2 regions of the Demequina sp. NBRC 110054 genome follow, and region 2 is predicted to be linked to the other one. Evidence: predicted binding sites of a transcription regulator. Region 2 holds the regulator's gene; the other holds the start of a gene.
What was found. The regulator HspR, encoded in region 2, represses chaperone genes until heat shock. The targets are predictions, from matches to a motif close to AAGTTGAGTCNNNNNGACTCAACTT.
Positions count from the first base shown of each region.

Region 1 (14,847 bases), 1.4 Mb from region 2:
GACACCCGGCGTCGTAGCGATGCTCGCCACGTGGGCGACGGCCTCGCGGGTCTCGATCATCACCGTGCACGAGACCTCGGCGTTGGCGCGCCCGGGCGGACGCACCTCGGCACCCCGCAGTGAGGCGTGGGGGCCCCACGAGCGCGTACCGAGCGGCGGGTAGCGGCACGCGGCGGCGACCGCCGACGCGGTCGCGGCATCGTTGACCACGGGCACAACGACTCCTGCGGCTCCCGCATCGAGCACACGATTGATCACGGCCGGGTCCCCGCTCGGGACCCGCACCTGGATGGACACCTCGGGGAACGCCGCGACGAGCAACGGGATCGCGCCATCGAGCGCGGCGGTCTCCCACCGGCCGTGCTGTGCGTCGAGCACGAGCCAGTCGGCACCCGAGGACGCCATCAGCGCTGCGGACTCGACGGAAGCGAACATCGACCAGCTGCCGATCCGCACAGGGAGATTCCTATTCGACTTCACAATCGAATAGTATATTGGCATTTCCACTTGTTACAAGAGAAGCCGTAACACGTCTGTAACTTACAATCAGCAACTCTAGGGTGAATTCATGCCGACCCCCAGCTTCGCCACCACGCTGCTGCCCCACTCGGGCATCCGCGAGATCATGGAACTGGTGCTCCGTTCCTCCGCCGACATCGCACGAATGGAGCTCGGAGAGCCCGACTTCGCGACGCCTGACCACATCGTGGAGGCCGCCGCACGCTCCGCCCGGGCCGGATCGTCCTACGTCGCGACGCCGGGCGTTCCGGAGCTCAGGGAGGCCGCGGCCGGCCGCCTGCAGCGTGCGTACGGCACCTGCCCCGCGGTCGAGCGCGTCCTGATCACCCATGGCGCGGTCCAGGGCCTCGACGCAGTCATGCGCGCCGTCGTGGGCCCCGGCGACGAGGTCCTCGTCCCTGACCCGGGATGGCCGAACTACGCCATGCAGGCGATCATGGCGGGAGCGTCGCCGATCCGCTACGCGCTGCGACCCGAGGCCGGCTTCATGCCGGATCCCGAGCAGGTGCGGAGCCTGATCACGCCCCGCACGCGCGCGCTGGTGGTCAACTCACCGTCCAACCCGACCGGGGCGGTCTTCCCCCGCGAGCTCATCGAGGAGCTGCTGTCGATCGCCGAGACGCACGACCTCACGGTGATCAGCGACGAGGTCTACGACGAGATCGTGTACGACGCGCCTCATGTCCACCTCGCCGCGCTCGCCCCAGAGCGGGTCGCCTCGGTGTTCAGCATGTCGAAGACCTACGCCATGACGGGGTGGCGCGTCGGCTACGCGGTGGTGCCGGCGCACCTTGCGGATCCCGTGACCCGTCTGCTCGAGACCTCGATCTCATGCACGTCGTCCGTCACGCAGGCCGCTGCTCTCGCGGCCCTCACCGGACCCCAGGACGCTGTCGCCGTGATGCGCACGACCTACCGTGAGCGTCGAGACCTCGCGCTGTCGCTGCTCCGTGAGCGCGGTGTCGACGCGGTAGCGCCGCGTGGAACCTTCTACCTGATGATGCCGCTGCCCGACGGCACGCCCGCGCGTGACGCCGCGCTCGAGCTGGTCGCACGAGGCGTCGCCTTCGCGCCCGGCACCGCGTTCGGCGACGAGGCGCCCCACCACCTTCGGGCCTCGCTCGCGGCATCCGACGACACGATCACCATCGGCATCGAGAGATTCCTCGCGTGGCGCGAGGAGCAGATCGCGCGAGCATGACGGTACAGCTCGGGCTCGGCGTACTGACGGGCGAATGGCACCCGGGGCAGCGACACGCTGCCGCCTCGCACGGGGACGAGCTCGCGAGGTCGATCGACCTCGCCCGTGCTGCGGAGACGCACGGCCTGGACAGCGTCTGGGTCAGCGAGCACCACTTCCACGAATCGCGCTACGCGGGATCTCTCGCTGCCTACTGCGGAGCCCTCGTTCAGGCGACCACGCGCATCGGGATCGGCTACGGACTTGCGATCGCCCCGCTCCATCACCCCGTCAGGCTCGCCGAGGACGCGGCCTTCCTGGACGCCCTCTCGGGAGGGCGCTTCACTCTGGGGCTGGGCCTTGGCTACCGCGACGTCGAGTTCCAAGGCATGGGCGTCGCACGTGGGCGACGCGCCGTGCTCACCGAGCAGGCGATCGCCGTCTGCCGCGCCGCATGGTCGGGTCAGAGCGTCGGCACGGACGGCGGGCACATGCTCGTGAGCCCGCGCCCAGACACCGCCGGAGGGCCCCCGATCATGCTCGGGGGCCATCACCCGCGGGCCGTCGACCGCGCCGCACGTCTCGCCGACAGGTACTGCATGGACGCCGGTACGGACTCGCAGACCTTCGAAGCAGGCAGCGGCGTCAACCGCGGGCTCGTCGAGAGGGTCAAGCTCGCCGTCGACGGCTACCGTGCCGCACTGCGACGCCACGGCCACCCGGACGCCGATCCCCCGTTCTCCCTCAACGTGGGGGGCTTTCTCCACGCTGAGGGCCGTGACGCGGCGTGGCAGGCGGTCGCCGAGGGCTACATGCAGACGCGCCGGGTCTACGCGGACTGGTATGGACTCGCCGAACCCGATGGCCCCGAGTGGCATCCGGAGACGATGACCCCCGAGCAGGTGAGATCCCGACAGGGCGAGCTCCTCCTCGGAACGGTCGATGAGGTCCTGCCCACCCTGGCCGAGGTCCGTGACATCGTTGGCGGGCAGCTCCACGTGATGTTCCGCTCGGTGTACCCGTGGGTGGGACACGACGACACGGCACGATCGATCGAGCAGCTCGGCGAGCTTCGCCGGGCGCTGCTGGAGGAGGAAGCATGAGCACGCCGCTGACATTCAGCCTGCGGGTCAACAACGACCTGGACTCCGCGCAGTACCTCGCCCTCGCGAGGGCCGCTGAGGACGCCGGGATCGACCAGCTGTGGGTCTCCAACGACCTGACCTACCGCTTCGCGCCGGCGCTCGTCGGCGCCGCCGCCGCCACGACCTCGCGCCTCAAGCTCGGCATCGGGCTCATGAACCCGTACTCCGTGCACCCTGCAGAGCTGGCGATGCTCGCCGCGACGATGCAGGAGCTCAGCGACGGGCGGTTCCTCCTCGGGCTGGGGGCCGGCTCCGGCAGGTTCCTCGAGTGGATCGGCATCGACCAGACCAAGCCGCTGTCGCGCACACGCGAGGCGCTTCGCGCGATTCGCGCGCTGACGTCCGGCGGATCACCCGGGGCCGTCGAGGGCGCGGGCGTCGGATGGCAGGAGGACGCGCGACTGAGGTTCGCAGCCTCGGACGTCCCGATCTACGTCGGCGCGATGAGCCCCAAGATGCTGGAGTTCGCGGGTGCCGAGGCAGATGGCGTGCTCGCGCTCCTGTTCCCGCCAGAGGAGTTCTCCTCGGCCCGCGCGCGCATCCTCGCGGGCGCGCACCGCGCGGGACGCTCGGCCGCCGACCTCGACATCCCTGCCTGCGTGTGGCTCTCGCTGTCCGACTCGCGCGCAGACGGCGATCGCGCGCTTGCGCTCAAGCTCGCGTACTACGGGAACGCGTTCTCCCCGCACCTGCTCGGGCAGGCCGGCCTGGCCCAATCCGACTTCGACCCTGCTGCGGCGGCGCTCGCGAGAGGCGAGGAGGACGCCGCAGTGTCGGCGATCGACAACCGCATGCTCTCCCTGGGGATATCCGGCGACGTCGACGCCGTGCTCGCCCGATGCCGTTCGCTGATCGCGGCGGGGACATCACACCTGTCCTTCGGGCCACCGATCGGCCCCGACCTGCTCGAGGCCGTCTCGCTGCTCGGCTCCGAGGTGCTCCCCCGCCTGCGAAAGGACCTACCGTGAACCCCGACGACTCGCTCGCCACGCTCGCCGCAGAGATCGCGGAGTGGATGGCACGCCGCACGATGCGGTCGGGAGATGACATCCCGCGCATCCCGCGTCCGCCGCGCTGGCTACCCGACTTCACCGAGGAGGCCGTCGCGGAGACGCTCGCGGAGCGTGAGGCGTTCGCGAGACGACTGGCCTCCCTCGAGGTCGCCGACCACGACGTCGCCGACCAGATCGACGCCCGGCTGATCGGCTCGATCCTCGCGCGCTGCCGCTGGGACCTTGAGATCCTGCGCAGCTGGGAGAACGACGCCGTCTTCGTCTTCGGCCAGGCGCTTGGCCCCTGGTACGACCTCCTCCTGCCGCTGCCGCCGCTCGCTCGCGAGAGGCAGCTCGACCTGCTCCATGTGGCCACCCACATCCCCTCGCAGCTCCAGATCGCGCGCACTCATCTGTCGCGCGCGGGACGCCAGGACACGGCACGCGCGTGCCTGCACGAGATCGAGGGCATCGGCGCGCGCTTCCGGGCATCTGCCGCCGCCGCCGAGGCGCTGCTGGACAGCGATCTCGCACCGGCGCTCAACGAGGTCGCCGACGCCGCAGCGTCGGCTCTCGACGAGTTCGAGGCATGGCTCGGTGAGCTGGCGCCGACCCTCCCTCCCGTCGAGGCCGTGGGACGCGACCGCTTCGTGTGGTTCCTCCGCAACGTCGCGCTGATCGCGAATGACCCCGAGAACCTGTCCAGGTCAGCGATGCAGGACTATCGACGCGCGGTGGTCGCCGAGACCGCAGGCACCCTTCATCACCGCCGTCAGTCGCTGCCGCCGCTCGCGGCGACGATCGAGGACCAGCAGCGCGCCCAGGCGCGCATGGAGGAGGAGATCCGGAGCTTCTCCGTCGCGGAGGAGATCCTCAGCCACCCCGACACGCTGCACCGGTACCTGGTGCAGCCGTTCCCGGACCGTCTTGCTCCGCTTCGATTCCTCGGCGTGCCGGACGACCTCACCGACGAGCACCGCGTCGACGACGACGCGGTCGCATACGCTCCCGAACCGGCTGCGTCGATGCCGTACTTCTACGCCGCGAACGCGCGCGACCCGCGGCTCGGCATCATCCACGAAGGCGCCCACCACAAGCAGCTCGCGTCGACCTGGCGCCATCCGAACCCCCTGCGTCGCCGCTACATCGACTCGGTCGCGAACGAGGGCATCGCGCACTACAACGAGGAGTTCATGCTGTGGGCGGGCCTGTTCGATGACGCGCCTCACTCGCGGGACGTGATCCACAACTTCGCGAGGCTGCGCGCGCTCCGCGTCGTGGTCGACGTGAACCTCGCCACGGGTGTGTTCACGCTCGATGAGGCGATCGAGTTCTTCGTGCGGCTCGTGCCGATGGATCACCAGACCGCGAGCGAGGAGTGCGCGATGTATCTCGCGACGCCGGGGCTGGCGATGTCCTATCACGTGGGCAAGCAGCAGATGCTCGAGCTCGTCACCGACGCGATCGTCGCACAGGGCCAGGACTTCAGGTTCCAGGACGTCCACGACCGGGTCTGGGCCAACGGCAACGCGCCGTTCTCGCTGCAGCGTTGGGAGATCCTGGGCGACCGTTCGACGATCGACCTCGTGGAAGCGAAGGCGGCGGCACTTCCACCACTCGCCTGAGAGTCACTGCCAGGAGGAGGGCCACAGGCGGCCCTCCTCCTGCGCGCCGCGGACACCTCCGTCGGTCCCTCCGGGACGCGACGCGGCCTCTGGCGCGACGCATTCGTGCGCCGACGGGCACCCGGCACTCCCCCGAGCACGTCACCTCTTGTCGATTCGAGATCGCTTATGTAAAGTTGAGCCCGCAAGACTCAACTTAGCAACCACGGACGTCGACACCCCAGGAGGAACATCATGACGAACCCGTCCCAGGCTCCTCAGTCCCAGGAGCAGCAGTCCGCGCTCGAGCAGTTCGGGCAGGACTTCACCGCGCTCGCCGAGGACGGCGCGCTCGACCCCGTCATCGGCCGCGACGAGGAGATCCGCCGCGTGATGCAGGTGCTCACGCGCCGTACCAAGAACAACGCGGTGCTGATCGGAGAGCCCGGCGTCGGCAAGACCGCGATCGTCGAGGGCCTCGCCCAGCGCATCGTCGCCGGCGACGTGCCGTCGTCCCTCAAGGACCGCCGCGTGGTCGAGATCGCCATGAGCTCCGTCGTCGCCGGCGCCGCCTACCGCGGCCAGTTCGAGGAGCGCCTCAAGGCGATCCTCGCCGAGGTCGAGGAGGCCGAGGGCAGGATCATCCTGTTCGTCGACGAGCTGCACACGATCGTCGGCGCGGGCAAGGCCGACGGCTCCGTCGACGCGGGCAACATCCTCAAGCCGATGCTCGCGCGCGGCAAGCTGCGCATGATCGGCGCCACGACCCTGAACGAGTACCGCGAGCACATCGAGACCGACTCCGCGCTCGAGCGCCGCTTCCAGCCCGTGTACGTGGGCGAGCCCGGCCTCGACGACACCGTCGCGATCCTGCGCGGCCTCCAGGAGAAGTACGAGGTCCACCACGGCGTGAAGATCACCGACGAGGCGATCGTGTCCGCGGCACACCTGTCCGACCGCTACATCACCGACCGCTTCCTGCCCGACAAGGCCGTCGATCTGATCGACGAGGCCACGTCGGCGCTCAAGATGCAGCTCGACTCCATGCCGATCGAGCTCGACCGCTCGCGCCGCCGCATCATGCAGCTCGAGATCGAGCGCACGCAGGTCGCCAAGGACAAGTCCGAGCACGCCAAGGCGCGCCGCGAGGAGATCGACGCGGAGATCGGCCGCCTCAAGGCCGAGTCCGAGGAGCTCAACATGCGGTGGGCCCGCGAGAAGGACCTCATCGTCCGCGTCTCGGGCGCGACTGAGCGGCTCGAGTCGCTGCGAGGCGACCTGGAGCGCGCCGAGCGCATGGGCGAGCTCGAGAAGGCCGGGCGGATCCGCTACGGCGAGATCCCGAGCGCCGAGCAGGAGATCGCCGACGCGCGTGCCCAGCTGGACGCGATCCCGTCGGACGAGCGCATGCTGCGCGAGGAGGTCACCGGCGAGGACATCGCGGGAGTCGTGGCCAAGTGGACGGGTGTGCCCGTCGAGAAGCTGCTCACCGAGGAGTCCGCGAAGCTCGGGCACCTCGAGGACCGCCTGCACGAGCGCGTGGTCGGCCAGGACCGGGCCATCACCTCGGTCTCGGACGCGATCCGTCGCGCCCGCGCCGGGCTCGCGGACGCCAACCGGCCGATCGGCTCGTTCCTGTTCCTCGGCCCCACCGGAGTGGGAAAGACCGAGCTCGCACGCGCGCTCGCCGAGCAGCTGTTCGACGACGAGCGGGCGATGATCCGCATCGACATGTCCGAGTACATGGAGTCCCACGCGGTCTCGCGCCTCATCGGCTCTCCCCCGGGCTACGTCGGCTACGACCAGGGCGGCCAGCTGACCGAGGCCGTGCGGCGTCGTCCGTACAGCATCGTCCTGTTCGACGAGGTCGAGAAGGCGCACCCGGACGTCTGGAACGTGCTCCTGCAGGTGCTGGACGACGGACGCCTCACCGACGGCCGCGGCCGCACGGTGAACTTCACGAACACGATCATCGTGATGACCTCGAACCTCGGCTCCGACCTGGTGCTCGCGTGGGACGGCCAGTCCCGCGAGGAGTTGGAAGGCCAGCTCACGGAGGTGCTCAAGCGGTCCTTCCGCCCCGAGTTCCTCAACCGCCTGGACGACGTCGTGGTCTTCGACCGCATCGACCCCGAGGCCATGAAGGGCATCGTCGAGACCGAGCTCGCCAAGGCGATCGCGCGCCTCGCCGAGGCGAAGGAGATCGCGCTCACGGTCGAGCCCGCGCTGCGGGACTCGCTCGCGCGCGACGGCTTCGACCCGCAGTTCGGCGCGCGCCCGCTCAAGCGGCTCATCACGACGCGAGTCCTGAACGAGCTCGCCAAGGAGATCGTGGACGGCCGCCTGCGCGAGGGCGACGCGGTCACGGTCGGCTGGGACGGCGAGCGCCTCGAGGTGACGCACACCGCGCAGGCGGAGTAGTCGCCGTCGTCCAGACACCTTGAACCAATTTCACATCCGACACCCCGGCAGCCGAGGCCGATTACCCGGCCTTGCCGGGGTGTCGGCGTTCAGATTGGTTCAGACTGTCGGGAGGAGTGGGCTCGGGGCACAGGGACGATGCGGCAGGAACTCGCGCGAAAAGCCGCAGCGGACGCGAAAGCCACCCGGGAAAGCGAAAAGCCCCTCCCGAAGGAGGGGCTTGAAGCTGGCCTACAAGGACTCGAACCTCGACTGGCGGTACCAGAAACCGACGTGCTGCCAATTACACCATAGGCCAATGATTCGGGAACCGAACCGGGGATTAACTGTACCGGATGATCGGCGATCGCCCAAACCCGGTGGCCCCGGCCGTGTCGCTGATCACACTTCGGGCGCCGTGCCGCACGCCACTCGACTTGGACGGCCCGGGTCCGACCCGCGCGGGCCATGGTGAGCACTCCCCGCTCGCCCTCGCGACGCACGAGATGAGAAGGCTCTCATGCCGACCTCACCGCCGGCCCACCCCTGACCCTGCACAGTGGCGGTATCGCACCCCGCAGCCACGCTGCCCCGAGCCGAGGAGACCGCGATGAACACCACAGACCTCACCACCCGCCGATGGAGCGCCCGACGAGCACTCGCGATGCTGATCGCGATCGCACTGCTCGGCGCGGCTGCGACCATGCTCACCCCGGCACCCGCCGATGCGAGGACGAAGTACTTCGTCGTCGCGGGCGCCGACGTCTCGTTCGATGTGCACCGAAGCAGCAGCAGCCGCTTCGAGGTCGAGGTCGAGATCGAGCACGCCCACAAGGGCGAGAAGTTCCGCGTCACGCTGTGGCACAACGGCAAGCGCTACTACAGCAACACCCTGAGCGCAGACAGCGACGGCGAGATCAAGATCAAGCGCTACCGCACGAACACGCCGGGCTCCGACAACTTCAAGGTGAAGGTCAGGAAGGTCGGCACCGACATCGCGAAGACCCGCATCATCAGGACCTCCTGAACCGCGCGACGGGCGCGCTCGCGGCTACAGCCCGAGCGCGCCCGGCAGCGCAGCCAGGGTGCCGATCCGCACCAGGCCGTCTCGCGGCTCGCCGTCGCCAGCCAGGCCGTCCACGTCGCGCGAGTGCGCGCCCGGACGCTCGATCCACACGCCGAGCCCCAGGCCCGCGTCCCGCGCGCCGAGGGGGTCCACGTCGAACTCGTCGCCCACGTAGGCGACCTCGGACGGCGCGAAGCCGAGCTTCTCGCACGCGAGGGCGTACACCCGAGGATCGGGCTTGCCGAAGCCGAGCGTGTCGACCCCGACGAGCATCGGCACCCGCGAGAGCCCGCACGCGCCGAGCTTGAGGACCTGATACGCGCTGTCGGCGTTGGACAGCCCGCCATAGGGCACGCCGAGCCGGTCGAGCGCATCGAGCGCGACCGATGCGTCCGGATGAGCGGCCCATCCCTCGCGGAAGTTGCGCTCGAACGCATCGTCCCAGCGCTGATACGCCGCATCGTCCAGGAACGGCCCACCGAACTCGACGTGCAGGTCGTTGGCGCGACGATGCCGCTGCTCGCGATGCGTCATCTCGCCTCGCGTGTGGGCGCGGTACCAGCCGTTGACGTCCTCGCGCCAGAACCGCACGAGCTCCTCGTGGTCGATGCCCTCGTCCAGGTAGTCAACCGCGACGGAGGCGAGGGCATGCCTGAAGGCCCCACGCGTGTCGACGAGCGTGTCGTCGACGTCGAACAGCACGGCCTTGATCTCAGCCACTCCACACTCCTTCTCGACGGCACCCCTGGCCGACCAGACAGCTTGAGCGGGCAGCCCGGGCCCGCCTCCCCCACGCTAGTCGCCACCCTCCTCGCAGCAAACATTTGATAACGATTGTCACTTGCACTATGTTCCTCAACCATGCAGATGAGAATGATTCCCACAATTGCGTCCCTGTCCCTGCTACCCCTGCTCGCCGCGTGCGCGACCTCGGAGGCCGACGGCGCGTCGTCCTCGACGAGCGCATCGAGCGAGGCGTCAGCCTCGGCCGAGGCCGTGGTCGCCGACGGCTCGACCGAGTACGAGGAGGCCCAGCCACGCCTCGTCGTCACGTACGCCGAGGGCGCCGAGGTGCTGTCTCTCGACGGGAGTGAGATCGAGCCGCTCGCCGAGGTCGATATGACCGCGGGCGCCTTCGCGGCGCTCGGCGCCGACGGCCGCTTCGTCTACTTCGTCGACTACACGAACGGTGTCGTCTCGATCCTCGACGCCGGCACCTGGGCCGAGGCCCACGGCGACCACTACCACTACTTCACCGGCGACGTCGAGCTGCTCGAGGACCAGATCCTCGGCGCTGCCCCGACCCACGTCATCGGCCACGACGGCATCGTCGCGGTCTTCCAGGACGGCGACGGACAGGTGACCCTCGTGGACGAGGTCTCGCTCGCCGAGGGCACCCTGTCCACGAGCGTCGTCGAGACCAACGAGCCCCACCACGGCGTCGCGGTCCCCGTCGAGGGCGGCCTGCTCTACACCGAGACCCCCGACGGCGGCCTGCCCGACACCGTCGTCCAGATCGACTCCGACGGCAACGAGGTCGCGCGGTACGACGGCGAGTGCGCGGGCCTGCACGGCGAGGCCGTCGACGGCGACCTCGCTCTGTTCGGCTGCTACACCGAGATCCTCGTGATCGACATGCACGACAACACGTCGTCGACCATCGCGTACCCCGAGCTCATCGAGGACGTCCGCGTCGGCACCTTCTACGAGGGCGACCCCCTGGTCGGGAACTGGACCGGCGAGGAGATCCTGCTCGTCGACGCCGAGGGCGGCACCAGCGAGACGCTCAACGTCGGCGGCACCGTCGGCAAGATCGCCCGCATGGGTGACGACATCATCGTCCTCACGACCGACGGCCTGATCCGCGTGTTCTCCCCCGAGGGCGAGCTCGAGACCGAGGTCCAGGCGATCGAGGCCTACGAGCTGCCCGAGGGCCACTCGACGGCCGGTCCCGCGATCGCCGTCACGGGCGACACCGTGGTGGTCACCGACTACGCGGGCGAGCAGATCGTGCTCGTCGACGCGACCGACGGCGAGGTCGTCGGGACCTACGAGCTCGACGGCCAGCCCACGGGCGTCGTCATCGCGGGCACCGCGGCGGACGACGCCGAGGCGCACGACCACGACCACGACGAGGACTGACCCCTCCCAGCCCGGAAGCACGAGGGCCCGCCGCGAGATCGCGGCGGGCCCTCGGTGCGTCAGCGGGCGATCAGAGCGTCGCGCGCAGGCGGCGCAGGCGGTTCAGCGACGCGTCCTTGCCGAGGATCTCCATCGACTCGAACAGCGGCGGCGAGACCTGGCGACCGGTCACGGCCACGCGCAGCGGGCCGAACGCGAATCGCGGCTTGATGCCCATCTCGTCGACGAGCTTCGCGCGCAGCGCGTCCTGCTGGGCCTCGGGCCCGAAGTCGGATAGCCCCTCGAGCACGACGAGCGCGGCGTCGAGGATCTCGGCGGCGTTGTCGGGCAGCTTCTTGACCGCGGCCTCGTCGAACTCGATCGCCTCGTCGGCAGCGAAGAGGAAGCCGAGCATCCCGGAGGCCTCGCCGAGCAGCTGCATGCGCGTCTGCACGAGCGGCGCGGCGGCGTCGAGCACGTCGCGCTCGGCGGAAGTCAGGTCCGCATAGGAGGCGGCGCTCACATCGCCCACGGCGTGCAGGTACGGCACGAGGCGCCCGGCGAAGTCCTCCTCAGAGAGCATGCGCATGTGGTCCGCGTTGATCGCCTCGGCCTTCTTGAGGTCGAAGCGCGCCGCGTTGGGCGTGCAGTCCGCGATGTCGAAGGCCTCGATGAGCTCGGCCGGGGTGAAGATGTCGCGGTCGGGCGCGATGCTCCAGCCCAGCAGCGCGAGGTAGTTGAGCAGTCCCTCGGGAAGGAAGCCACGCTCGCGGTGGTGGAAGAGGTTCGACTCGGGGTCGCGCTTGGACAGCTTCTTGGTGCCCTCGCCGAGCACCATCGGCATGTGTGCGTACTCGGGGACGGCGTCGGCGATGCCGAGCTCGACCATCGCGCGCCACAGCACGATCTGACGCGGCGTCGAGGCCAGCAGGTCCTCGCCGCGCAGCACGTGCGTGATCTTCATGAGCGCGTCGTCCACGGGGTTGACGAGCGTGTACAGCGGCACGCCGTTGGCGCGCACGATCACGTAGTCAGGCACGGTGCCGGCCGGGAACGTGACCTCGCCGCGGATCAGGTCGTTGACCGTGATGTCCTCGTCGGGCATGCGCATGCGCAGGACGGGCTCGCGGCCCTCGGCGCGGAAGGCGGCCTTCTGCTCGTCGGTGAGGTCGCGGTCGAAGCCGTCGTAGCCGAGCTTGGGGTCGCGGCCGGCGGCCCTGTGACGCTCCTCGACCTCGGCGGGCGTGGAGAAGGACTCGTAGGCGTAGCCGCCCTCGACCAGCTTCTCGACGACGTCGCGGTGCAGGTCGTGGCGCTCGCTCTGGCGGTAGGGGCCGTAGGGGCCGCCGATGTCGGGGCCCTCGTCGTACGTGATGCCGAGCCAGTCCATCGCGTCGAGGAGCATGTCGTAGCTCTCCTGCGAGTCGCGCTCGGCGTCGGTGTCCTCGATGCGGAAGACCATGTCGCCGCCGGTGTGGCGGGCATAGGCCCAGTTGAACAGCGCCGTGCGGACCATGCCGACGTGCGGCAGGCCGGTGGGCGAGGGACAGAAGCGAACGCGAACCTTGCTCATTGCTCTCTTTGCTTGGGGTGTCGGGGTGAATGGGTCTGGGGTTCCCGGACGATGCGGTCCGGGCCGGGGTGCCGGCCGTCGCGGAGGACGGCTAGCGGCGGATGACGGGGTTGCGCAGGACTCCGATGTCCTCGATCTCGACCTCGACGACGTCGCCGTGGTCGACCTTGGTGACGCCCGCCGGGGTGCCCGTGAGGATGACGTCGCCGGGCAGCAGCGTGGTGACCTCGGAGACGGCCGCGACGGCCTCGAGGACTCCGAGCATCATCTCCTGGGTCGACGCGTGCTGCTTGGTCTCGCCGTTGACGCGCGAGGACACGAGGACGTCGTCGTGCATGAGCTCGGTCTCGATCCACGGGCCGAGCGGCAGCGACGTGTCGAAGGCCTTGGCGCGGAACCACTGGTTCTCCTGGCGCTGCAGGTCGCGCGCCGTGAGGTCGTTGGCGCACGTGTAGCCGTAGATGTACTGATCCGCGTTCTCGGCCGAGACCTCCTTGCAGATCCGGCCGATGACGATCGCGAGCTCGGCCTCGATCTGCACGTCCTGGCTGTAGTCGGGCAGGACGATCGGGTCGTCGGGGCCGATCACGGTGGTGTTCGGCTTGAGGAACAGGATCGGCATCTCGGGCTCGGGGACCACGTTGCCCATCTCCTTGGCGTGCTCCGCGTAGTTGCGGCCCAGGCACACTGCCTTGGAGCGCGGGATCACGGGGGCAAGTAGGCGGACGTCGTCCTGGTCGAGCGGGATCCGCTCGCCGGTCGGCTGGCCGGGGACATACATCGGGTCGCCGGTGAGGACGATGAGCTCCTCGGAGCCCGCCTCCCCGTCGACGATCGCGAAACGGGGGTCCTCGCCGGTGGTGAATCGTGCGATACGCATGGGCTCCAGCCTAGTGCGTGGCGAGGGGCCCTCCGTGGGGGCGTCGCGCCACCAGGGACGATGCGTACGCTGGGTGCCATGTCGACCGTCCTCGTCACCGGAGCCTCGGGCTTCATCGCCAAGCACATCGTCCGCGAGCTGCTCGAGAACGGGCACGCCGTCAGGGCCGCCGTGCGCTCCGAGCGCCGCCGCGCGCAGGTCGAGGCGCTGTTCCCCGGCGCCTCCCTCACCTTCGTGTCCCTCGACCTCACGTCCGATGAGGGCTGGACGGAAGCGATGGAGGGCGTCGACGTGCTCATGCACACCGCGTCGCCGTTCCCGACCGCGCCTCCGAAGGATCCGCAGGAGCTCATCCGACCCGCGGTCGGCGGCACGCTCCGCGCCCTCGCGGCCGCGCAGGCCGCCGGCGTGACGCGCGTGATCCTCACGTCCACGTGCGGCGCGATCTACAAGCCCGCGGGCGACCAGTGGGACCGCCCGAAGACCCGCGAGGACTGGACCGACCCCGAGGGGCCGAGGACCACTCCGTACGAGGCGTCGAAGACCCTCGCCGAGCGGGCGGCGTGGGACTTCGTCGCGGAGCACCCGGAGATGCGCCTCACGACGATCAACCCCGGCATGGTGTTCGGGCCCGCGATGGACGCCGACTACGGAGCCTCGCTGCGCACGGTCGAGCAGCTCGTCACGGGCGAGTACCCCGCGCTGCCGACGATGGGCATGCCCGTGGTGGACGTCCGCGACGTCGCGCGCATCCATGTGCGGGCCATGACGGAGGAGGCAGCGGTTGGTCAGCGCTTCCCCGCGAACGCCGGCGCGATGACCCTCCCCGAGATGGCGCAGATCCTCCGCGCCTCCTACCCGGATGCCAAGGTGACCACCCGGATCGCCCCTGACTGGCTGATCCGTGCGGCGGCGCTCGTCATGCCGCCGATGAGGACCGCGGCCATGGGACTCGCGATGAACGCCGAGGTCGACGGCTCCGACGCGCCGCGCCAGTTCGGCTTCGAGTACATCTCCTCGTCCGCAGCGCTACTCGCGTCGGCCGAGTTCATCCGGCAGTCCGTCGGGACGGGCAGCCGCGTAGCCTGACCCCATGACGGAGCCCGCCGCAGACCGACCGGTCGAGGTCGGCCGCCGCTCCCCCGCATCGTCCCTGACGCAGGCCGGTCGCATCGGAGGGCTCGACCTCGCGCGAGCGATCGCATTCATGGGCATGGTGGCCGCGCATATCGGGGACGACGGCCAGGGCGGCTCCGACGCCGACGGCTGGACGTGGCTGTGGATCGCGCACGGGCGGCCGTCCGCGCTGTTCGCCGTGCTTGCCGGGGTGTCGATCGGCATCATGACCGCGCGAGGCGCCTCTCTCG
Region 1 covers NZ_BBRK01000004.1:1,911,501-1,926,347, reverse strand. The annotation lists gene B7K23_RS08795 (aldolase/citrate lyase family protein) at 1-480, opposite strand, end outside; gene B7K23_RS08790 (pyridoxal phosphate-dependent aminotransferase) at 569-1,720, shown strand; gene B7K23_RS08785 (LLM class flavin-dependent oxidoreductase) at 1,717-2,802, shown strand; gene B7K23_RS08780 (LLM class flavin-dependent oxidoreductase) at 2,799-3,812, shown strand; gene B7K23_RS08775 (DUF885 family protein) at 3,809-5,461, shown strand; gene B7K23_RS08770 (ATP-dependent Clp protease ATP-binding subunit) at 5,696-7,861, shown strand; tRNA gene B7K23_RS08765 (tRNA-Gln) at 8,088-8,159, opposite strand; gene B7K23_RS08760 (hypothetical protein) at 8,451-8,867, shown strand; gene B7K23_RS08755 (HAD family hydrolase) at 8,892-9,626, opposite strand; gene B7K23_RS08750 (hypothetical protein) at 9,774-11,048, shown strand; gene gltX (glutamate--tRNA ligase) at 11,119-12,600, opposite strand; gene B7K23_RS08740 (fumarylacetoacetate hydrolase family protein) at 12,692-13,480, opposite strand; gene B7K23_RS08735 (SDR family NAD(P)-dependent oxidoreductase) at 13,559-14,569, shown strand; gene B7K23_RS08730 (heparan-alpha-glucosaminide N-acetyltransferase domain-containing protein) at 14,574-14,847, shown strand, end outside.
Region 1: B7K23_RS08770 (ATP-dependent Clp protease ATP-binding subunit) is a predicted target of HspR. The motif match lies at 5,635-5,659, and genes of this name have one in related genera.

Region 2 (14,847 bases):
GACGGTCGCGGCGACGGGAAGCGCAAGGGAGGCAGCGCCACCCAGGAAGGACGCGACCGTTCCCGCGGTCGCAGCTGCGCCGGCCGCGCCGGTCGTGCCGACGGCTCCCGCCACGCCCGCGGCACCGGCGGCGACGCCGCTGACTGCGGAGGCGGTGCTCGCGCCCGTGGTGGCGCCCGCTCCGACGGCGGTCGAGCCGGCACCGCCGGCTGCAGAGCCGGTGGCCGACGAGGCGCCGGCTCCCGAGGCCGCGCTGGATCCGGCGGCCGCGCCTGCGCCTGCCGCCAGGGCGCCTCCGATCGGCAGTCCGCCTTCGAGCGCGCCGACGCCGAGGACGCCCATCACGAGCGGGGCGATGATGCCGCGCATGCCGCGGTTGACGTCCTCGAGCTCGAGGATGAGCGCCTTGCAGCGCTCGCAGGACTGCACGTGGCCATCGACGCGGGTGGACTCCCGCTTGCTGAGCCCGCCGCGGACGTAGGCGCCGAGCTGCGCGTTGGCCTCGAGGCAGTCGACCTGGTCGGAGGTGGTGAGGTGCTGCTGCAGGTAGGCCTGGCGCAGCGCCTCACGCGCGCGATAGGACAGTGCCGCGACGCCGTTCGCGCTCAGGCCGAGCAGCGGCGCGATCTCCTTGGGGCTCTTCTTCTCGACCTCGGTGTACCAGAGCACGGCCTGCCAGCGCTCGGGGAGCGACCGGAAGGCATCTGCGACGAGGCCCTTCTCGAAGCCCTCCATCGTGGGCTCCTCGGACGAGGCCTCGTAGCCCATCGTCGTCTCGTACTCCGACATATCGTCGCGAGGCCGAGTCCTGATGCCGCGGTTGATGAGGTCCATGCCCGTGCGGCGGACGATCGTGAACAGGTAGGCGCGGAAGGCGAGATCGGGGCCGTCGCCTCGCTGCAGCGCGCGCAGCACGCGCGAGAACGACTCGGAGACCACGTCGTCGATGTCGGAGGCCGTGTTCGTGTACTGCGCCGCGACCTTCCTGGCCGCATCGACGTGGCGCTCGTAGAGCACGCCGAAGGCCCCCGCATCGCCGGCGCGCACGCCTGCGATGAGCTCGGGGTCGCTGGACGAATCCGTCCATAGCGCGATGGCCTCGTGACTCATGGGTTCCTGTCGTGTCTGTTCTCTACTGCTTGCGCACCATTGTCCTGTGTGGGCGCTGCAAGGGACAAGTGTACGAACTGCGCAATTGGTCACACAGCGAGGCGCGCGCGGGGCGTTCGAGAGGCGCACCTATCCGATCTCAAGAAAAAAACTGCGAAATCGCGTCATAGGCGTGTCGGACCCCCCTCTCATGGGGCATGAGCAGCGATGTGAACATCCCGAGGGCCACCGGCCGCTCGCTCCTGCGCCAGTGGGAGTCGGCGTCGGTTGACTCGGTGTGGCTGCGCCCCGGCGACTGGTACACCCCGGCCGCCGAGGCCCTGGTCGAGGCGCTCGACGCGCGCCTCGACACCGCGCCTGCCGCGTACCGGCTCGGCCAGGCCCGCGCTTCCGTGGGGGTCGGCATCACCGAGGCGATCGACGACATGGCCGTCCTGTTCCGCTCTGCTGGCTACGAGTCGGCTCCGATCCGATCCATCCGCTCGCTGTGCGAGGGCTGGACGGAAGGCGACTCTGCGACGCAGATCGCCACGCAGATGCACGACCCCGAGTCGGGTCTCGGCACTGCCGACTACCTGGTGCAGCGGCTCGCCGAGGTCTACGGCGCCGCCGAGCGCAAGGGTCTCCGCGTCCCCGACACCCACGCGCTCGTGATGGTCGATGTGTCCGTCGAGGACAGCGACCCGTGGCAGCGGATGGCACGCAACGCAGCCGTCGGCCAGGCGCTCACGGGTGCGTACGGCACCGGCTACCCGATGTCCCGCCTGAGCGACGGCCTGTACGCCGTGCTCGTCGAGCGCGGCGCCGGCCTGGGCATGGGCATCGCCGAGCTGCGGGACCACATCGGAGACAAGGCCGTGCAGATGCGCGTCGCGAACCTGGTCCGCCAGCCCCCGCGCGTCTGGATCGAGTCGCTTCCCACCACCCACCGCTACGCGCACGAGCTCGTGGAGTCGTTGCAGCGATAGCGGACACATAGATGTGCGGCGCGTGACGAGCTGAGGGCGTCACGCGCCGCATCCTTTTGTCCGGACGCGCCCGCCGCCCGCGGCTCTTAGCAGGCACCCTGCCGCAGACCCGGGAGGCGGGCGGCGGGTCGCGCCACTTTGTGCCGCATCTCACTGACATCGAGTCGCCGGCTGCCGATAGGAACCGCATGACCGGAGGCATCGAACTCGCGCGCGGCGGGCTGCGCGCGACTGGCGTGAGCAGTGTGCCTCCCGTCGCCCTCATCGCGCTCGGAGCGCTCAGCGCGGGCTGGCTGGTGTACCTCGTGTCGCTCGTCGCGATCGGGCCCGGTGACCACCCGCTGCGGGACACGGTCCTGTACCTGGTGCTCATGTACGCCGGCGCCGCCCTGATCCTTGCGCGCGGTGCGCGTGGCGACGGCGACCGCGCGGTCTGGCTCCTGCTTGGGGCGGCGCAGGTCTGCTCCGCGAGCGGCGACCTGCTCTACCTCCTCCTGGTGGCCGGCCACGACGCCGAGGCCTTCCCCTCGATCGCGGATGCCGTCTACCTCGCCTACTACCCCTTGGCGATCGCGGCCGTCGTCGTCTTCGTCACGAGGCGAGTCCGTGGCATCCCCCGGGTCGTGTGGGGCGACGCCATCATGCTCGCGCTCGCCGTCGGCGGCTTCGTCGGCGCGGTGTTCCTCGCACCGCTCAACGGGACGCTCTCGGGTGGGCCCTTCGCGGTGGTCGTGGGTGCTGCGTATCCGGTCGGTGACACGTTCGTCATGCTCATCGCAGTGGTCGGCATGGTGCTCGTGGGCCTGCGACGCTCCGGCGCGCTCCTCCTCATCGCGATCTCGATGGTCGTCGCCGCAGCCGCCGACCTCTGGTACTGGAACATGCTCGCCACAGACCTCTACGTCGAGGGTGGCGTGCTCGACTCGCTGTGGCCGCTCAGCGGGCTTCTGCTCACGATGGCGGCGTGGGTGCCCGGACGCAACCGTACGGGGGCCGTCGCGAGCCGCAGGGGACTGCTCGTGGTCCCCGGCGCGACGCTCGTCATCGCGACCACGACGCTCACCGTCGGCGCGGTCGGGGACATGCCGGTGCTCACGGTCGCCATGGCGCTCACGGCGATGGGCGGCGTGCTCAACCGCCTGACGGGCACCGTGCGGCGCACGCTCGAGCTCATGGACGCGCAGCGCGACGCGGTGACCGACGATCTCACCGGGCTGATGAACCGCCGCGGATGGACGGCGGAGGTCGAGCGCGTGCTCACGGACAAGCCCGAGGACCGCGACGCGGCGCTCCTGCACGCCGACCTCGACGGCTTCAAGGAGGTCAACGACAGCCTCGGTCACGACGCAGGTGACCAGGTGCTGCGTGCGGTGGCCGAGCGACTCGCCAAGGCGGCCGCTGGCGCGGATGTCCTCATGGGACGCCTCGGCGGAGACGAGTTCGCGGTCTTCGTCCCCGGGGCGTGCGCGGATGTCGCCGAGGAGGTCGCGGATCGGCTGCGCTCCGCGCTCTCCCTCCCGTTCCTTGTCGAGGGCACCGCGGTGGCCCTGGGAGTGAGCATCGGGATCTCGACCGCGCCGCACGACGGCAACGAGCTCTCGGTGCTGCTTCGCCGCGCGGACATCGCGATGTACCGCGCCAAGGCAGAGGGGCTCGGGGTCGCGGTCTTCGACCGCGAGATCGACATGGCGGGCGAGGACAGGCTCCAGCGCGTCGCGGAGCTGCGCCGCGCGATCGCCACGGGCGAGCTCGTGCTGCACTTCCAGCCCAAGATCACGCTCGCGACCGGCGAGGTCGAAGGCGTCGAGGCGCTCGTGCGCTGGGAGCGCCCGGGGATCGGCACGGTGTACCCGCAGGGCTTCCTGCCGCTCGCCTCGAGCGCGGGGCTGATGACCGACCTCACAGTCTGGGTGCTTCACTCGGCCGCTCAACAGGCGGCGCGTTGGCGTGCGGTCGGGATCGACCTGCCGATCGCGGTGAACGTCCCCGCCCAGGCCTTCTCGGGCACCGAGCGGCCGCGCGAGATGAAGAACCTGCTCGCGTCGTATGGGCTTCCGGGCTCGGCGCTCCAGGTCGAGATCACGGAGCAGGCGCTGCTCGAGGACCGCGAGCGTGCCCGCATCGTCCTTCCCGCCCTCCGCGCGCTCGGCGTGCGGTCGGCGATCGACGACTACGGCACCGGCTACTCGTCGCTGACCTATCTCCGCGAGCTCGACGTCGACGAGGTGAAGATCGATCGTTCGTTCGTGCTCCAGCTGCTGCTCGACGACCGCTCGGCCTCGATCGTCCGATCCACGATCGACCTGGTGCACGCCCTGGGGCTGCGCGTGGTGGCCGAGGGCATCGAGGAGGCCAGCGTGGCCGAGGCGCTCACCGCGATGGGCTGCGACGCCGCGCAGGGCTACCACTGGACGCGTCCGCTGCCGGTCGCGGACTTCGAGTCGTGGTTCGCCGCCTACTGCGCGCGTTCGGGTGAGCGCGCGACCGACACGTGGGTCGGGGTCGACGCGGACGTGTCGTAGCCGTCGACGCGGACGAGTCCTGGCCGCAGGGTCCGGCCCCCACGCGGACAGGTGACTGCCGGCGGTGGCCTCAGCCGTCGCGGAGAGCGGCCGTCAGCCCTCGCGGCGCCAGAGCACGAGGGACCTGCCCTCGTCTCGCCGCGCGCGCTTGCCTCGCTCGACGATCACGACGTTGCCGCTCGGGCCGGTCGTGAAGATGCGCGAGCCCACGTCGGCGCGGGGGCGGAGGCGCTCGACCTCCTTCTCGAGCCGCTGCACCTCCTGAGCCAGGTGCATGATGCGCTTGATCCCGGCGAGGTTGATGCCCTCCTCCTGGCTCATGCGCTGGATCTCGCGCAGCATCGCCACGTGGCGCAGCGAGTACCGGCGCCCGCCGCCGGGGCGGCGCTGCGGGACGACGAGGCCGAGCCTGTCGTACTGGCGCAGGGTCTGAGGGTGCATGCCGGCCAGCTCCGCGGCGGCGGAGATGAGGAAGACCGGCTCGTCGACGTCCGGCTGCTCCATGCGCGTGCTCCTTCAGGTCAGCGTGCGGCGTCCTTGTAGAGGTCCTTGCGGGGGTCGTCCTTCGAGGTCTCGAGCGCGAACTTCTGGAGAAGCTCCTTCGCGATCTTCGACAGCTTCGACGGCGCGACGATCTCGACGGTCGCGAGGAGGTCTCCCGCGCCGTCCTTGGCCTGCAGGCCGCGTCCCTTGACGCGCAGCGTCGTGCCGGACGAGGTGCCCGCGGGCACCTTCACCTTGACGCGCTGGCCGTCGAGCGTCGGCACCTCGACCGCGGCGCCGAGCACCGCCTCGTCGTACGAGATCGGCAGCCGGACCTTGAGGTTCTTGCCGTCCATGCTGAACACCGGGTGCTTGGCCACGTGCACGGTGAGCAGCAGGTCTCCCGCCGGGCCGCCGTTCGCGCCGGGGCGGCCCTTGCCGCGCAGGCGGATCTTCTGACCGTCCTTGACGCCCACCGGAAGGCGGGTCGAGACGCTCCCGGTGTCCATGCGGAGCGACACGGTCGCGCCCTCCGCGGCCTGGCGGAAGCTCACCTCGGTGGCCGCGGCGACGTCGTTGCCCTTGACCGGGCCGCGCCCGCCGCCTCCGAAGAGGTTGCCCAGGAGGTCCTCGAAGCCCTGGGCACGGTACTGGCCGCCGCCCGCGCCGCCGCCGAACATGCCGGAGAACACGTCCTCGTAGCCGCCACCGCCGGGGCCGCCCGCCTGGAAGCGTGCGCCCCCGCCCATGGCGCGGATCGCGTCGTACTGCTTGCGCTGCTCGGCGTCCGACAGCACGCCGTAGGCCTCGCCGACCTCCTTGAACCGCTGCTCCGAGGCGGTGTCGCCCGGGTTGCGGTCGGGGTGGAGGTCCTTGGCGAGCTTGCGGTAGGCCTTTTTGATCTCCTCGGCGGAGGCGTCCTTGGATACGCCGAGCACCTTGTAGAAGTCCTTGCTGAACCAGTCCTGGCTCGTCATGTCCTGCCTCCTTCCTTGAGAGTAGTGCGGATTATGCCTGGTCCTCGGGCTGCGCCACGATCACGCGGGCCGGACGGATGACGCGGTCGCCGATGCGGTGCCCCGGCTGCGCGACGGTGATGATGGTCGGCTCCTCGACGTCCGTGCTGGGCTGCGAGAGCAGCGCCTCGTGGTGGACCGGGTCGAACACCTCGCCGATGGATCCGAAGCTCGCCCAGCCGAGGCGGCCGAGCGTCGTCTCGAGCTTCTCGGCGATCGACGCGAAGGGACCGTCCGCGAGGTCGCCGTGCTCGCGCGCGGCGGCGATGTCGTCGAGCACCGGGATGAGCGCCTCGACGGCCTTGGACGTGGCGTTCGTCGCGATGAGCTCGCGGTCGCGGTCCACGCGCTTGCGGTAGTTGACGTACTCGGCCTGGAGGCGCTGGAGGTCCGCGAGGTGCTCGGCGGCCTTCGCCTGGGCGGCGTCGAGAGCGTCGTCCGCCGCGGCCTCGTCGGCCTGGAGGTCGTCCTGGCCGTCCTTGTCCTCGTCGAGGAACGTGCCCTCGGGCACGCTCGCCGCCGCGTCGTTGATGATCCGCTCGGCCTGGGCCATCGGGTCCTCGGACTCGGGGGTGGGGTTCTCGTCGTTCATGTCTGTCTCCTTGCGAGGCGGGTGGGAAGCACGGACGGCGGGCGCCGCGGCGTTGACCGCCGGGCGCCCGCCGCGCGCGTTACTTCTTGTCGTCCTCGTCGTCGACGATCTCGGCGTCGACGACCTCGTCGTCCGAGGCCGGCTGGCCCGAGGCCGCCTGCGCCGCGGAGTCCGCGTCGACGTTCACGCCCTCGGCCTGCTCGGCCGCGTAGACGGCCTCGCCGATCTTCTGCGCCTTCTCGACGAGCGCCTCGTGCGCGGTCTTGACGGCCTCGGTGTCGTCGCCCTCGAGGGCGGACTTCACGTCGGCGATCGCGGCCTTGACGTCGTCGGCGATCTCGGAGGAGACCTTGTCCTCGTTCTCGGACAGGATCTTCTCGGTCGAGTACGCGAAGGTCTCGGCGTTGTTGCGGGTCTCGGCGTCCTCGCGGCGCTTCTTGTCCTCCTCCGCGTGCTCCTCGGCGTCCTTGACCATGCGGTCGATGTCCTCCTTGGACAGGGCCGAGCCGCCGGTCACGGTGATGGACTGCTCCTTGCCGGTGCCGCGGTCCTTCGCCGACACGTGGACGATGCCGTTCGCGTCGATGTCGAAGGTGACCTCGATCTGGGGCATGCCGCGCGGGGCAGGGGCGATGCCCGACAGCTCGAAGGTGCCGAGCAGCTTGTTGTCGCGGGCGAACTGACGCTCACCCTGGTAGACCTGCACCAGCACGGAGGGCTGGTTGTCCTCGGCGGTCGAGAAGACCTCGGAGGACTTGGTCGGGATCGCGGTGTTGCGCTCGATCAGGGAGGTCATGACGCCGCCCTTGGTCTCGATGCCGAGGCTCAGCGGCGTGACGTCGATGAGGAGGACGTCCTTGCGCTCGCCGGAGATGACGCCGGCCTGAAGCGCGGCGCCGACGGCGACGACCTCGTCCGGGTTCACGCCCTTGTTGGGCTCCTGACCGCCGGTCAGCTCCTTGACGACCTCGGACACCGCGGGCATGCGGGTCGAGCCGCCGACCAGGACCACGTGGTCGATGTCGGACAGCTTGATGCCGGCGTCCTTGATGACCTGGTGGAACGGAGCCTTGGTGCGCTCGAGGAGGTCCTGCGACATCTGCTCGAACTGCGCGCGGGTGAGCCGCGTGTCCAGGTGGACGGGGCCGTTCTCGCCGATCGACAGGTACTGGAGGGAGATCTGGGTCGACTGCGCCGACGACAGCTCCTTCTTCGCCTGCTCGGCGGCCTCGCGGAGTCGCTGCAGGGCGGCCTTGTCCTTGGCGAGGTCCACGCCCTCGTTGTTCTTGACCTCCTTGACCAGGTGGTCGACGATGCGCTGGTCCCAGTCGTCGCCGCCGAGGCGGTTGTCGCCTGCGGTCGCCTTCACCTGGATGGTCGAGAAGTCGTCCTCGTCCTTGCCGACCTCGAGCAGCGAGACATCGAACGTGCCTCCACCGAGGTCGAAGACCAGGATGAGCTCGTCCTCCTTGCCCTTGTCGAGGCCGTACGCGAGGGCCGCGGCGGTGGGCTCGTTGACGATGCGCTGGACCTTGAGGCCCGCGATCTCGCCCGCGTCCTTGGTCGCCTGGCGCTCGGCGTCGTTGAAGTACGCCGGGACGGTGATGACTGCCTCGGTGACCTTCTCGCCGAGGTACTCCTCTGCGTCGCGCTTGAGCTTGCCGAGGATGCGCGCGGAGATCTCCTGCGCGGTGTACTTCTTGTCGTCGATCTCCTGCGACCAGTCGGTGCCCATGTGGCGCTTCACCGAGGAGATGGTGCGGTCGACGTTCGTGACCGCCTGGCGCTTGGCGATCGCGCCGACGAGGACCTCGCCGGTCTTCGAGAACGCGACCACCGACGGGGTGGTGCGGGCGCCCTCGGCGTTCGCGATGACGGTGGGCTCGCCGCCCTCGAGGACGGCGACGCACGAGTTCGTGGTGCCCAGGTCGATTCCCACTGCACGGGACATGTGTGTACCTCCATCAGCGGCACGGTGCCGCCACGTTGACTGCTCGCTCGATAGTTGAGCGACCTGCACTCAAGTTATCCACAGTGCTGGGGCATGTCAAGCCGAGGCGGCCAAAGTTGAGCGAAGTCTGCTCAAGTTCTGCGGTCGACCGCTGTCGTGGAGGGACGGCGCGTGTCCGAATTAGGGGGTTTCCGTACGCGTATCGCGGTTTTCAGTACTTGTGAGGTATCGCACCTACGCTTGCCGGCACGCATGGGGGACGCGGATCGTTGAGGGTGAAGCTGCGACCCGAGGAGTGGCCCACGAGGCCTTCGCCTTTATCGCATCACCTGCCCCTAGCACGCGCTGATCCCCGGCGTGTCGCGTTATCAAAGTTGGATTGACATGCGTTCTCGTTTAAGATTGACGCTTTCGTCTATCCATGGAGTGCATACGCCCATCCCCCTGGGCCTGCTGAACTGCCTATGAAGTTTCCTCAGATTCGTCTTCTCAACGTCGCGACCGCCACGGTGGTCGCGTTTCTCGGTCTCGGTGGCGGAGCCGCCGCCGCCCACAGCGCCACGGTCGAGGCAGCCCTCCTTGAGGCGAGCCAGGCCGCGCGCGAGGTCGAGGCCAAGCGCGACGGTCTTGCGCTCTCGCTCGACAGGGCGAGGGTCGCGAGCGGCGCCGCGAGCTCCCACCTGTCCGCGGAGGAGGTCTCGAACGCGATCGGCGATCTCGACTCGACCGTCACCAGGGCCACCTCGGCCGCCGAGATCTACAACATCGTCCTCGAGGTGCCTGAGGCGCCGTTCCTGACCAGGGCCGCCGACGTCGTCGGCGTCGTGGCCGCGATCGAGTCGACGGGCGCGCAGGGCGAGGGGGACGACGCGGACTCCGCGCCGGTCGCCAGCGCGTCCACTGAGGCCAGCGCCGAGGCGACCGCAGAGCCCAGCGCCGAGCCGACGGTCACCGCGACCGGCAACCAGCTGGAGGTGTCCGCGGAGTCCGCGCTCGCGGTCGCCAACACGCGCAAGATCGAGGCCTCGCTCGAGGCCACGTCGGCTGTCGACACCTCCGTCGAGGAGGCCGTCTCGACCGACGTCGACAAGCAGGTCGTCGCCGATCCCGAGGTCCAGAAGGTGCTCGACGGCGAGGAGCGGAACCTCGACGCTGTGCGCGAGGCCACCGCGGAGCTCGAGCGGGCCGCCGCGGCTCTCGACAAGGCCGCGCTCGAGGTCACCCGCGTCGTCGACGAGGTCGCCGTCGCGACCGATCAGGCCGTGCTCGAGGAGGCCCAGGGCAGCCTCGACGGCGACGTCGACGACGCCCGCAGCGGCCTCCGGGAGTCCAAGCAGATGCTGAAGGCTGTGGGCGACGACGTCGCTGACCCCTCGACGGTGGACGCCGCCAAGAAGGCGCGTCAGAACCTCAAGGCCGCCATCGAGGAGAAGGTCGACCGCGACGACGTCGAGTCCCTCGAGGCGCACGCGACCAAGGTGAGCAAGGCCGCGAAGAAGGTCGATGCCGCGCTCGAGGACCTCTCCACGTCCCACAAGAAGTGGGTCAAGGCGGAGAACACGCGCATCGACAAGAAGAACGCGAAGCTCGAGAAGCAGTACGAGCAGGCCAAGAAGGACGCGCAGGCAGCCGCCACGGCGAACTTCCGCGCGGCCGTCGCGGCCAACCAGGGCGGTTGGAGCGGGCAGCCGACGGGGGTCACCGGCGCCAACGGCCGCGTCGTCTCCTCGGAGATGTGCAGCATCCCCTTCGCGTCGGGCCACCAGCTCCACTGCGACGCCGCGGACGCGCTCGCCGCTGCCAACGCGGCCTACCGCGCGCAGACCGGACAGAACCTGACCCTGACGGACTCGTACCGCTCGTACGCGAGCCAGGTGACGACGAAGGCGCGCAAGGGCTATCTCGCCGCCACGCCCGGCACCTCGAACCACGGCTGGGGCATGGCGGTCGACCTCGACGCGGCCTCCGCCGCGTGGCTCACCGCGAACGGCGCGGACTACGGCTGGGTGCACCCGACGTGGGCGCGCTCAGGCGGCTCCAAGCCGGAGTGGTGGCACCTCGAGTTCGTGGCGCCCGGCGTCGCCGAGGCCCAGATGCCCTCGGAGCCCGACTACCTGGACCACGTGAAGAGCTCGCTCTGATCTCGGGGCCCGACGCCCGCTCAGGCGTGGGGCAGGGCCTCGACCAGGTGCGCGCGGCCCTCAGGGGCGGGGTAGTCGTCGGGCCAGTACTCGCGCAGATGGACGATGCGTCCCTCGGCGACGGTGAAGAAGGAGACGACGCGGGCCGTCACCGTCCCGTCGGACACGACCGTGTCGGTGACCACCGCATCGTCCTGGCTCACGAGCCGTTCGACCGTGAAGGTCCATGCGCCGTCGGCCGGGTACTCCTCGTTGAGGCGCGCGAACCTCTCCGCGCCGCGGATCAGCTCGTGCGACTGCGGCCACGCGCACGTGAAGTCGTCGTGGAGCACCTCGCCGACCGAGTGGAAGTCGTTCGAGCGCATGAGCTCCCAGTAGCGGTCGACGGTCTGCGACGAGGTGAGGGCCATGCGGCCACGGTAGCGCCGGGCCGTGGACGATGCGGCGCCACCTTGCTCTCGACCGGCACCGGGTGGCGCGCGTACCTTCAGGACATGGAGAACGTCCCCACCTCGTCGCCGGCACCGTCCGCGACCGCCACGTCACCCGACACCCGAGCCGCCGCCGCGCACTTCGCCGCGCGCCTTGCCTTCGAGACCGACTGCTCCGACGTGCACGCCGCTCTCGAGTCGGGCGACCCCGGCTTCGTGCTCATCGACACGCGCAATCAGGCCGCGTGGGATCAGGGCCACGTCCGCGGGGCGCTCCACATGCCCAAGCCCGAGATGGCCGACTGCATCCCGGCCTACCCGGAGGGCACCTCGTTCGTCGTCTACTGCTGGGGTCCCGGCTGCAACGGCGCGACGCGTGCGGGCCTCATCATCTCCGAGCTCGGCTACCCGGTGAAGGAGATGCTCGGCGGCTTCGAGTACTGGGCGCGCGAGGGGCTTCCCGTCGACCGCGTCGCCCGCGACGCCGCGACGGGCGCGGCGGTGACTATCGACGCGACGCTCGCGCCCGACCTGCTCACGACGCCGGTCGCGGCGGCGGGCGCCGAGGTCGCGGGGCTGCCGATCAGCGGCATCGGAGCCCCGGGCACGCGCATCGCCTGCGACTGCTGAGCGGCGCGCCCCTGGTGCACCCTGGAATCGCGTCGCGCCCGGAATCGGGCCTGATCGCGGGCCTGGTGCGATTCCAGGGCGCATAGGATCGGGCAGAGCGCTGAGGAGGGACGATGCCGGACGGGACGCTGCGGGAGGTGACGATGCGCGACGCGACGATCGGCTACACCGCGATGCTCGCGCAGTTCCCGCCGCGCGAGGCGGTCGAGCTCAGCGCCTACGCCGAGTCCCGCGGCTTCAGCGGCACCATGGCCGCCGACCACTTCCAGCCGTGGACCCCGCAGCAGGGCCAGGCGTCGTTCGCGTGGAACGTGCTGTCGGCGATCGGCGAGCACACGACCGGCGACCTGGGGCCCGGCGTCACCACCCCGACTTTCCGCTGGCATCCCGCGATGGTCGCCCAGGCGTCCGCGACGCTCGCGGCGCTGCACCCGGGACGCCACTGGCTGGGCCTGGGCAGCGGCGAGGCCATCAACGAGCACGTCGTAGGGGAGTACTGGCCCGAGCCGCCCGAGCGCATCAACCGGATGTTCGAGGCCGTCGACATCATCCGCAAGCTCTTCGAGTCCTCGCTCGCGGGGCGCGACACGCGCCACACGGGCACCTACTACAAGCTCGAGTCGACCCGGCTGTGGACGATGCCCGAGGTCGCCCCGCCGCTCTTGGTCGCCGCCGCGGGCCCGGTGGCGGCGCGCAGGGCCGGCCGCAGCGCCGACGGCCTCATCACCGTCGGGGCGCCCCCGGACCGCCTCGAGCAGCTGCTCGCGAGCTTCGACAAGGGCGTGCGAGAGGCCGGCAAGGACCCCGCGGCGAGCCCCAAGGTCCTTCAGCTGCACGTCTCCTGGGCGCCCAGCCTCGACGAGGCCCTGACCCATGCGCTGACCGAGTGGCCCAACGGGGCCATGCGCTTCTCGCACTCCGACGTCCGCTCGCCCTACGAGATGCAGCAGCTCGCGCGCCTGGTCCGCCCCGAGGACTTCGAGGGGCGAGTCCTGATCAGCGACGACCTCGATGAGCATCGCGCGAGCATCCAGCGCCATCTGGACCTTGGCTTCGACCGGATCTACCTGCACCAGGTGGGGCGCAACCAGCGAGAGTTCCTCGACGCGTTCGGCGCGGAGGTGCTGCCCGCCCTCACGCGGTAGACGGGGGCGCGCGCCACGGACGATGCGCCCGTCGCGCCGGCCACCGGCCAAGCCCAGTCCGTGGTTCAGCCTTGGGGCGGGCGCCCGTCCATCGTCCCGTCGAACGCGATCACGGGACGTCCGTCGCCCGGGTGGGTGAGCACGGTCGCGTGCACGCCGTAGACCTCGGCGAGCGTGTCGGCGGTGAGCACCTCCGCGGGCGCCCCCTCGGCCGCGACCCGCCCGCGCGACAGGACGACGACGCGTGTGCACCAGCGAGCCGCGTGATTGAGATCGTGCAGCGCCGCGACCACGGTGATCCCGAGCCCCGACACGAAGTCGAGGGTGTCGAGCTGCGCGGTGACGTCGAGGTGGTTGGTGGGCTCGTCGAGCAGGAGCAGCTGCGGCCGCTGCGCGAGCGCCCGGGCGACGCTGACGCGCTGCCGCTCGCCCCCTGACAGCGTGCGCCAGCGGCGGTCGGCGAGCGCGGACGCCCCGACTGAGGCCAGCGCGGCGCGCGCCTCCGCGGTCCGCTGCGCGTGGTCGCCACGGCCGAGCGCGTGATGCGGCAGCGAGCCGAGCTCGACGATCTCGAGCGCGGTGAGCGGGATGTCGCGGTCGGCCTGCTGCTCCATGAGGGCGACGCGTCGAGCCATCTCGCGGCGCCCGGCGCGATGCGCGACCAGGTCGCCGACCCGCACCTCGCCCGCCACGGGCGCGAGCACGCCCGCGATCGCGCCGAGCAGCGTCGACTTGCCCGCGCCGTTGGGGCCGAGCAGCCCCACCACCTCGCCGGGGCCGGCGGAGAAGGACACGTCGCTGAGCACCTCGCGGTGCCCGCGCGCGGCGGAGAGGGAGGACACGGTCAGCTCCATGACGACCTCCCGGACCGCCACAGCACGAGCACGAAGACGGGGACGCCGATGAGCGCGGTGACCACGCCGACGGGGATCTCGCGCGGGTCCAGGACGGTGCGCGCGAGCGTGTCGGCCCACACCAGGAAGATCGCGCCGCCGAGCGCTGCCGCGGGCAGCACCCTGCGATGCAGGCCTCCGGTGACGGCGCGCACGACGTGCGGCAGGACGAGCCCGACGAAGCCGATCGCGCCAGACGTGGACACCATCGCGCCGGTGAGCGCCGCGACGAGCACGAACAGCACGAGGTACGTCCGCCGCGTGTTGATGCCCAGGGCCTGCGCGGCGGGCTCGCCGAGTGCGAAGGCGTCGAGCCGCGAGGCGTACGCGCGCAGCAGCGGGTAGATCGCGACGAGGGCGATCAGGGCGACCGCCACCGTCGTCCACGAGGATCCGGCGAGCGAGCCGAGCAGCCAGTTGAGGACCTCGCGGTACGAGTCGCCCTTGGCCGCGACGACGATGACGAGCGACGTCACGGCCGCGAAGAGCTGCGACATCGCGAGTCCCGCCAACACGGCCGTCGTCGGCGTGATCGCCCCCGCGAGCCGTGCGACGCCGAGCGCGGCGACGAGCGCGACGAGCGCCCCGAGGAACGCGGCGACGGGCAGCGCGACGGTGGTCGCGACCGCCGAGCCGATCCCGAGCAGCAGCACCGCGACAGCGCCGAGCGACGCGCCCGACGACAGCCCGAGCAGGTACGGATCGGCGAGCGGGTTGCGCGTGACGCCCTGCATGACGACTCCCGCGACCGCGAGGCCGGCGCCGACCAGCGCCGCCGTGAGCACGCGCGGCAGGCGGATGCCCCACACGATCGCATCGTTCGTGTCAGAAGGAGTCGTCGCGGGGCTCAGCCCCGCGTGCAGCAGGATCACGTCCCACACCTGACCGGGCGTGAGGCCCGCGACGCCGATCGCCACCGCGACCACCACGGAGACGGCCAGCAGCGCCGCGAGCGCGGTGAGGAC
Region 2 covers NZ_BBRK01000004.1:534,067-548,913, reverse strand. The annotation lists gene B7K23_RS02535 (sigma-70 family RNA polymerase sigma factor) at 1-1,110, opposite strand, end outside; gene B7K23_RS02530 (hypothetical protein) at 1,308-2,078, shown strand; gene B7K23_RS02525 (bifunctional diguanylate cyclase/phosphodiesterase) at 2,267-4,600, shown strand; gene B7K23_RS02520 (heat shock protein transcriptional repressor HspR) at 4,694-5,104, opposite strand; gene B7K23_RS02515 (DnaJ C-terminal domain-containing protein) at 5,122-6,060, opposite strand; gene grpE (nucleotide exchange factor GrpE) at 6,092-6,691, opposite strand; gene dnaK (molecular chaperone DnaK) at 6,771-8,642, opposite strand; gene B7K23_RS02500 (M15 family metallopeptidase) at 9,107-10,783, shown strand; gene B7K23_RS02495 (nuclear transport factor 2 family protein) at 10,804-11,193, opposite strand; gene B7K23_RS02490 (rhodanese-like domain-containing protein) at 11,278-11,844, shown strand; gene B7K23_RS02485 (TIGR03557 family F420-dependent LLM class oxidoreductase) at 11,958-12,989, shown strand; gene B7K23_RS02480 (ABC transporter ATP-binding protein) at 13,055-13,843, opposite strand; gene B7K23_RS02475 (iron chelate uptake ABC transporter family permease subunit) at 13,834-14,847, opposite strand, start outside.